One region of the Mesorhizobium sp. M0768 genome, then DNA from elsewhere that is predicted to be linked to it. Evidence: predicted binding sites of a transcription regulator. Region 1 holds the regulator's gene; the other holds the start of a gene.
What was found. The regulator LexA, encoded in region 1, represses DNA repair genes until DNA is damaged. The targets are predictions, from matches to a motif close to TGTTCNNNNTGTGTTCNG.
Positions count from the first base shown of each region.

Region 2: NKI08_RS14785 (ImuA family protein) is a predicted target of LexA. The motif match lies at 2,093-2,110, and genes of this name have one in related genera.

Region 1 is NZ_JAMYPD010000001.1:38,006-42,668, forward strand. It holds gene kynU (kynureninase) at 1-1,000, opposite strand, end outside; gene lexA (transcriptional repressor LexA) at 1,448-2,182, shown strand; gene NKI08_RS00200 (ComEC/Rec2 family competence protein) at 2,176-4,635, opposite strand.
Region 2 is NZ_JAMYPD010000009.1:128,731-133,393, reverse strand. It holds gene NKI08_RS14790 (DUF6504 family protein) at 1-1,054, opposite strand, end outside; gene NKI08_RS14785 (ImuA family protein) at 987-2,069, opposite strand; gene NKI08_RS14780 (metallopeptidase family protein) at 2,253-2,675, shown strand; gene NKI08_RS14775 (DUF1737 domain-containing protein) at 2,965-3,171, opposite strand; gene NKI08_RS14770 (HpcH/HpaI aldolase/citrate lyase family protein) at 3,200-4,081, opposite strand; gene NKI08_RS14765 (DUF4153 domain-containing protein) at 4,360-4,663, shown strand, end outside.

The DNA.
Region 1 (4,663 bases):
TGCTTTCGAGCGTGAGCCCGTAAGTGCCGCACTTTGCCTCGACAAGCTCGATGAACAGATCCGCCAGCGCGATGCTCTTCTTGCGCACCGCCGTCATGTCGACATCGTTCCAGATGTCGAGCGCGCCCTTCAGCGTGCGCATCGACAAGACCGGCTGCGTGCCGCACAGAAACCGGCGGATGCCGGTGCCGGCCGCATAGCCTGGCTCGAAGGCGAAGGGCCGTGCATGGCCCCACCAGCCGGTGAGCGGCTGCTGGATGTAGGAAAGATGCCGCTCAGCCGCATAGATGAAGGCAGGCGCGCCCGGGCCGCCATTCAGATATTTGTAGGTGCAGCCAACGGCAAAATCGGCGTTTGCCTTGTCGAGCTCGACTGGCATCGCGCCGGCGGTGTGGCAGAGATCCCAGACGATCATCGCCCCGGCTTCCTGAGCCCTGCGCGTCAGCGCCGGCATGTCGCGCAGTTCGCCCGACTTATAGTTGACGTGGTTGACCAGCACCACGGCGGTGCGTTCGTCGATCAGCTCTTCGATGGTCGGCGCGTCGACCCCCGAGAGGCGCAGCAGCGTATCTTTTCGCGTCGAAACCACACCCTCGGCCATGTAGAGGTCCGTCGGAAAACTATCGTCCTCGGCGACGATGACCTGCCGCTCCGGTCGCATGGCCATGGCGGCGTGCAGCAGCTTGTAGATGTTGACCGATGTCGTGTCGCAGACCACCGTCTGGCCGGCCGCGGCACCGATCAGGCGCCCGAGCTGGTCGCCAAGTTCAAGCGGCATGTTGAACCAGCCGGCCGTGTTCCATGCGCGGATGAGATCATGCGACCATTCTTCGGTCGCGGCCTTGTGCAGTTCATCGAAAGCGGCACGTGAAGCAGCTCCTAGCGAATTGCCGTCGAGATAGATCACTCCTTGCGGCAACACAAAGCGGTCGCGCATCGCGCGCAGCGGATCCGCGGCATCCATCGCCTTTATGGCCACGAGATCGGGAATTCCTGTCATGATTTGTCTGCTCCCCCAAGATCCAACGCAACGCCGGACACGCATCGACTGTTCTTCCATTACCTGGTTGCGCGCAGCAAGGCTCCACCGGCGAGAAGCAGCCTGACCAGGCGGTGGAAACTGGGACTTAACCCGAGGTTGGCGTTTTGAGTTCGTTTCGTTCACGGTGCATCGACCAAACCGCACAGTCGATACGGGTTCAATTCCGTGCCTTTTGCCGACCGACGGCCGATGCCAGTGCTGCCTTCTAGGAGGCCAGAAGGGCGCAAACGAAAGCAGAATCAAGGCGATGAGGCTCGCGGCGGTGAAAATGCGGTACGCCGGTAGGGGACGTCGTTTGTTTCCCGAGCCTTAACGCATTCATTAAACTTTAAACAGTTGCGGAACACAACTGGAACAGATAGTGTTTGTTCTGGGTTTGTTTTTCTGATTCTGTTGGGGGTCGCTATGCTGACACGCAAACAACACGAACTGCTTATGTTCATCCACGAAAGGTTGAAGGAAAGCGGTATCCCGCCTTCATTCGACGAGATGAAGGAAGCGCTCGACCTGGCTTCCAAATCCGGAATCCACCGGCTGATTACGGCGCTGGAGGAGCGCGGCTTCATTCGCCGTTTGCCCAACCGGGCCCGTGCGCTGGAGGTGCTACGCCTGCCTGACTCGATCGCCCCCGGCCTCAATGCGGCACGCAAGTTCTCGCCGAGTGTCATCCAGGGTAGTCTTGGGCAAGGCGCCCCTCGGCAAGGCAAGCCGACATCGTCGCGCGTGCCCGCAGCCGGAAATGACGACGATGTCGTCGCCGCCGTTTCGATCCCGGTGATGGGCCGCATCGCTGCCGGTGTGCCGATCGACGCCATCCAGCACCAGACGCATTCGATTTCGGTGCCGCCGGATATGATCATGGGCGGCGAGCATTATGCGCTCGAGGTCAAAGGTGATTCGATGATCGAGGCCGGCATTTTCGACGGCGACACGGTGATCATCCGCAATGCCGATACGGCGAGCCCCGGTGAGATCGTGGTGGCACTGGTCGACGAGGAGGAAGCGACGCTGAAGCGGTTCCGCCGCAAGGGCGCCTCGATCGCCCTGGAAGCCGCCAATCCGGCCTACGAGACGCGCATCTTCGGACCAGACAGGGTCAAGGTGCAGGGCAAGCTCGTCGGACTGATCCGCCGCTACTGAGCTCCGCCCTTGGCGCCGGCTTTGTCGGCCCTGCGGTATGGCGGCAGGCCCCGTGCCGCGCGTGAAAATTTCCGCTGCACGTGCCAGGGCCGGTATGATTTTTCGACGGCGAAGCGGATCTCGGCGCGTGTTGCCGCTTGTGGATCGAAATAGACGGCGGCACTTCCCGCGCGCGCCAGTTGCCGTTTGGTGACGACGAGGACCAGCCGGTCGTAGTAGCAGGGGTTATGGGCGGTGGCGTCGTCGATGACGACCAAGCTGGCAAAGGCGCAGGCTGGCCGCGCAGTATCGCGGTCCTTGGCTTGCGCGATGATCGCGCCGGATGGATGCCTGGCAAGGCAGAGGCCGTCCGTGCAAATGAACGGCATGCCCGGCGGTAGGTCGGCCGGATCGGCAATATCGAATTGCGGGTCGTTCTTTCCAGGTGTTTCCGGCGCGACGATAGCCTCTGATGTGAGCGCGCGTTTCCAGTTGTCGATGGTGAACTCATTCGGGCGTGCCCGGTTGACCGCGAGTTCACCGCTGCCGATCGGCAGCGCGACCAGCCGTGCGTCCTCCGAGACCAATACGTCGGGTATGCGTGTCTGCGTTGTCGTCAGCAAGCCGGCGAGCGCAAAAGGAAGTGCCGCCAGCCGCAACCACGTCGTCGCCATGCTGGCAATGACGAGGGCGATCGTCACCAGAAGGACGGATCTCAGCGAAATCAGCCCGACCGCATCGATGGGCGAGCGCTCCGAGATCCACCCGGACAGGGCGATCATCGCCGTCAGCCCCTTGCCCATGACATAGAGGAAAGGGCCATCCGCACCGAACGGCATCGCCAGCGCGCTGAGAACGGCGAAGGGCATGACGACCAATGAGACGATGGGCATGATGGCCAGATTGGCGAACAGGCTGAGCGGCGCCACGCGCTGGAAATGCCATATGGCGAAAAGCGCTGTGGCGCTCCCTGCAATGATTGAGGTCATCGCCAGACCGCACATGCCCAGCAGGACCTTTCGCGTGGCAAAGCGTAGCGGCGACCGCCGCGGCGGCGGCGTGGTGGCCCTGCCGGCGCGGTAATCGGACCAGCCTGCATAGGCGCCGACAAGGGCCGCCGTCGCGGCGAAGGACATCTGGAAACTCGGACCGACCACCTCGTGCGGCGATACCAGGATGACCGCGATGGCCGAGATCGCCAGGTTGCGCATGGTGAGCGCGGCCCGGTCGAACAGCACGGCGATAAGCATCACCGCCAGCATGATGAAGCTGCGTTCGGCCGCCACGACTATGCCGGAAAAGACGAGGTAGGCCGCAATCGAAAAAAGCGCGGCGGCCGCGGCATATTTCTTGACCGGCCGTCGCGATGAGAAATCGGGAAACAGCGCAAAGGCACCCCGCAGCAGCGCCATGATGGTGCCGGCGACCAACGCCATATGCAGCCCCGAGATGGAGATGATGTGGTAGATGCCGGTGCGCCGCATCGCTTCGTTGATCTCCTCGGGAATGCCGGCGCGCACGCCGACGATCAGCGCAGCAGCAATCTCGCCCTCGGCACCGCCGATGCGGCTGCGGATATGGTCGGCGATGGATTCGCGCGCGTCTTCGATCGCGGAAGAAAGCTGCGCGGCAAGCGGCATGCTGTCCGACGACACGATTTTCGGATTGCCGAGAAAAAAGCCGCTGCCGCCGATACCGGCGAAATAGCTGTCGAAGGAGAAATCATAGCTGTCGGGCCGCACCGGGCCGGTCGGCGGCAGCAGCCGCACATAGCCGGTGATCTCGGAACCGGCGGTCAGCTCAGCCGGTATCTTCATCGCCGAAACGCGGACCCGTTCCGGCATGTAGCGCAGTGTCGGCCTGGCGGTTGAGATCACATCGATTGTCAGCCTGATGCGGCCGCTCGCCATGGGCTCGTACGATACGACGCGACCCGTCAGCCGCGTCGAGATTTCGGAGCCGAGCATATGCGTTCCGACACGCCATGTTTCGAACTTGGCGGCAAGTACGCCAAGCGCGCAGAGCAGTGCCACCATGAAGCACAGGCGCGTCCTGGGCCATGACCGCGAGACGACGGCACAAAGGGTCGCGAGGAGCGCGATTGCGATCGGCTGTGGAAAGGCCGGCTCCACCGACAGCCCGAAATAAACGACCACCCCGCATGCGAGGAACACCGGCACCAGCAGGAAGGCGATGCCGCGGTCGAGTTCCAGACCGGCCGCTGTGGTTACGCTGTTGCGGATACGGGACGGTGACGGGAGGCGGAAACGCCTGCGCAGGCGTACGATAGGCTCGCCCGCGGGCACGAGAACCGTTGCTGGGTCGCTGGCCGGCAGCGACGGAGCATCGAAGCGCGGAGCAGGTAGCAATGCCGGTGCCGGCGGGACAGGCGGGGGAGCGGCAAACAGCAAGCGTTCGCTGACGTCGCTGCCAACGTCCTCGCCCTCGCCCGCACCACGGCCTCGCACAGCCATCGGGTCTGCCCCTTGCGCCCTCGACCTC
Region 2 (4,663 bases), on a different contig from region 1:
CGGCGACCGGCTTCAAGACCGCGCCTTCGCCGAGCCGGGCGCGAATGCGGTCGGCAAAAAGCGCGATATCGGCACCGTCGTCGCTCGTCTCGCCGGCAAGGTCGGCCTGCTGCATGTCGAAGGCGGCGGCGGTCAGCACCGAAAGGCGCACGAGATCGAAGCCATAGCCGGCGTCGATATCCTGTTCGAGCGCGGCAAGCCTTTCGTGGAACAATTTCTGGATCAGCCGCGGCTCGCGCAGAGGCCGCGAGGTGCCGACGGCGATGCGGCTGACGCCGCCATCGACACGGAAAAGCAGCAGCGCCAGCCGCCTTGCGCCTTCGCCGCGACGCTCGAGGTCGCTCTTCAAGGTGGTCGCCAGCATGCCGGTCAGCCGCTCGATGTCCTCGGTCAGCATGATCGGCTCGGCAAGGTGACGCTCGACCGAAAGCGGTGCCACCGGCAGGCGCGGCGACACGGCCTCCTCGAGGCGGCCAAGCGCCTGGTCGAGGCGCAAGAGCAGCGATGCGCCGAAGCGGCGGGCCAGCGGCGCGCGCGGTGCCGCCATGACGGCGCCCGCCGTGCGCAGGCCGACGCTTTCGAGGCTGGCGCGTACCTCCGGGTCGATGCGCAGCGCCGCCAGCGGCAAGGGCGCGAGAAGCGCTTCCTCCTCACCATCGGGCACGATGCGGTCGCCAGCAAACCGCGCCGCCGCCCAGGCAGCACCAGGCGTGGCGGCAAGCCCGGCGCGGACATCGAAGCCCTGATGGAAAAAACGCGACAGGATATCGTCCAGCATCGAGCGTTCGCCGCCGAAAAGATGGGTGCAGCCGGTGACGTCGAGATAGAGGCCGTCGGTCCCGTCAAGCGCCACCAGCGGGGTATAGCGGTCGCACCAGTCGGCGAGGCCTTCGAGCAGGCGCCGGTCGGCCTCCGGATCGGCCTCCACGATGTCGATCGAGGGATGCATGGCGCGTGCGTCGGCTATGCCCATGCCGCGCTTCAGATTAAGCGCCTCGGCCCGCTCGTCGAGGGCGGCGATGCGCTGGGCGTTCCGGTCGCGGTGACTGATCACCAGCGGCAGGTGATCCGACGGCCGGGAACGCCAGGACCGCCCCAGACGCTGCCGCAGGATCCTCTCGGCGGCGAGATGCGGAAACCACAGGGATAGGATTCTTTGGCCGTTCTGGGGTCCATTCCTGAGACCTTCCTTGCTCGCCCCGTCTTTCTTCGAATATGCGTTCATCGGGGTTCCACTCCAGTGTGAATTTTCCGGACAAGGCCGTGCGGCTCTTGCCGATAGCGACGGTGAAGGCGGGTCGGCCGATCGAGCCGGCGAGCGGCCCGGCAAGCGTCTTACGCGTTGCCGCCGGTGCCGCCGACAGGATGAGGCGGACGGGCGCTGCCGTCGGTTCGGGCTCGCCCGCCTGGCGCAGCAGGAACAGCGGCCGGCCCGCACTCTGCGCGCGGGCGTGCAGCCGCCGCGTCGCGGTGAGGTCAAGCCGCTGCGGGCTGCCGCGGATTTCGAGGATGACGGCGGCCAGCGCCGTCATCCGGGCAGCCTCCTCGGCGATCCACAGCGCATCGAGCAGCCTTGGCGCCTCGGAAAACAGCAATTGCTCCGGCTCGATGCCGAAGAAGGCGTGAAGCCCCCTGGCATAGGGAAAGCCGGCCTCGCGGAAAACCTCTGATGTGCCGATCCACAGCACCGGCAATCGCGGCCCCTGGCTTAGGATCAGGCTGACGAGCGACAAGGCAAAACCGGCAACGGCCCCGGCATCGCGGGTCGCGGCGCCATGAAACTCGCTCACCGCCGCCCTCGGCAGGCCGCCGCTCAGCGCAGCATCGAGGCGCTCGGCGCCGGTGCGCAAAAACGCATCGGGCGGCGCCACGGCAAGGCCGCGCCGGACAATGGTCAGATTCCGAGCGGGTGTCGGATGCCGAGAGGGTGTCAGACTCTGACGAGGGACATCCGCGTCAAACGACGAACTGGCCGGCGCCTCCAGGCGCTCGGGCAAGGTCCCTTCGATCTTCGCGATCTGGCGGCGCAGGGCAAAAACAGTCTCCCGCGCCACGGCGCTTGTCGCCATGACGGTCAGCTTCCACTCACAATTGTTCCTGTTATGTTCTCTAGGATTCCAGAGGTCGCCCGAAGAGTCAAGCGGAGTCATGGGGAATTTATTCCTGTAGTGGGGGCATGGCACGGGCACTCCAGCCCGACCATTTGCCGAGTCCGGCCTGAAAGCCTATATGCCGGGATCAAAGGACAAAGCATGGCTCGCATCTACCAAACACGCATCTGGCACGACCAGCTTTCGCCAACGATGGAGGAAATCGAGCTCCTGGCGCTGGAGGCCTATGCCCATCTGCCGGAGGACTTTCGCAAGTTGACCGGCGAGATCGTCATTCAGATCGCCGAATTCCCGACCGACGAGATCATGGACGACCTTTCGCTGGAAACGCCCTTCGACCTGCTCGGCCTGTTCGAGGGGCGCGGCATCGCCGAGCGCTGGAATCCGCAGACCGGCGAGGGGCCGAACCGCATCACCCTCTATCGTCGCGCCATCCTCGACTACTGGGCCGAGAACGAGGAAACGCTGGGCGACATCGTCACCCATGTGCTGATCCACGAGATCGGCCACCATTTCGGCCTGTCGGACGACGATATGGAGAAGATCGAAGAGGCAGCAGAGTGAGCGACCCCGCTCCTCGTCATCCTGGGGCGGAGCAAGGAGCGAAGCGACGCGGCGCAGACCCCAGGATCCATGCCGTGATAGTGATGCAGTGCGCCGGCGGTGCAGAACCGAACGCTCATCATCCCGTTCTGGGTAACGGGGCTATCCCGATCGGTGGTAGATCACACTAATCCTGATCCGCCGTGCCCTTCGGCAGAGGTAACGGCATGGATCCTAGGGTACTCCGCGACGTCGCTTCGCGACTGCTACGCCCTAGGATGACGAAGGACGAGCGCTTCAGCGAACCTCCCTACCAATCGCTGAGCTTGGTGTCGGGGCCGTATTCCTGGCCCTCGATGTCCTTCACCACGGCCTGGCCGCAGCGCATGGTCTTGGCTTCCTGGTCATAGGCATAGGTCGGCGAGCCGAACAGGTGCCAGCCCTTGTTCAACGCCGCCGTCACCTTGTGGCAGAAGCTGGAATCGTCCGGACCGGACAGAAAACGGTAGAGTTTCATTCTTCAATCCTGTCGTCAGTTGCGTTAGTCATGCGCGAACAGCGGCGGCCTTCGCCAGCAGTTTTTCGGCCTGCGCCAGATGCAGCCGCTCGACCATCTTGCCGTTCAGCGCAACTACCGCCCTACCGGTATTTTGGGCGAGCGCGAAGGCATCCTTGACCGCGCGCGCTTCGGCTATTGCTTCGGGCGACGGTGCAAAGGCGCGGTTCGCGGCTTCGATCTGAGCCGGATGGATCAGCGACTTGCCGTCAAAACCCATGGCGGCCGCTTCCGTGCACTCGCGCGCAAACCCGTCCATATCGCGAAAATCATTGAAGACGCCATCGAGCAGGTCGAGGCCGCCGGCGCGCGCGGCGAGCACCATCTGCATCAGCCATGGAACGAGATAACGCCGGTCGGGCGTGGCGAGAATGCCGGTGTCCTTGACCAGGTCGTTCGTTCCGGCAACGAAACAAACCAGGCGAGAGCCCGGATCGCGGCCGAGCTCGGCAATCGGCCCGATGTTGAGCAGCGCCTTGGGCGTCTCGATCATCGCCCATAGCTTGACTTCGTCGGCGATAAAATTGTCGTCGAGCACGTCGCCGGCCTCGAGAATGTCGCGCGGCGTGTCGACCTTGGGCAGCAGGATGGCGTCGGGCGAGCATTTTGCCGCGGCCAGCAGGTCGGCGCCGCCCCACTCGCTCGACAGCGCATTGATGCGCACGACCATCTCGCAGCGCCGGTTGGAATGGCCGGCGAAAATCGCCACCAGCTTTTCGCGCGCGGAAGGCTTGTCGGCCGGGGCGACGGCGTCCTCGAGATCGATGACGACGGTATCGCAGGCCAGCGATTGGATCTTGGCCAGCGCCTTGTCGTTCGAAGCCGGGATGTAAAGCACCGAGCGGCGCGGGCGGTAGCTTTCGGTGGTCATCTCCGATCTATGCCGTCTGCAGCCGGCCGAGGCAAGCCGTGCATAAAAACTGCACGCAACTTCGGAAAATCTCCTCGTCTCCGCCCCGCTTGCCACCCGACCGGATGCGACAAGGGCGGCATGCAAGAGCAAACGAACTCTCGTTGGTCCCTGCCGTACCGGCTTCGCCGCGAAAGCTGGTGGCTCGTCGATCCGCCCCGGACTTCGGTAAACCTCCTCCCTTTCGTCCGGAAATCCCCGCCCACCGCCCGCATCAAAGCCGCCGAGAAAGCCCGATCATGATAGTATTCCTCCCGGCGGCGCCGAGCTATTGCAACCGCTTCGGCGTTGCCGTCCTGCTCGTCGCGCTGGCCGATTTTTTCTTCTATGGCCAACCGGCGGGCATCACGCTTTTCCTGTTCGGCGTTGCGATTGCCGCGGCGAGCATGGCTCTCCATCCTCTCGGCTCCTTCAACGATGGCAAATTCTGGTTCAAGCCGGTTGCGCTGCTCATGGCGCTGCTGCCGCTTGTGGAAAATGTCAGCGCACTGTCCGTCTCGATCGCGCTGGCGGGGCTGGCCATCTTCGCGCTTTCACTGGCCG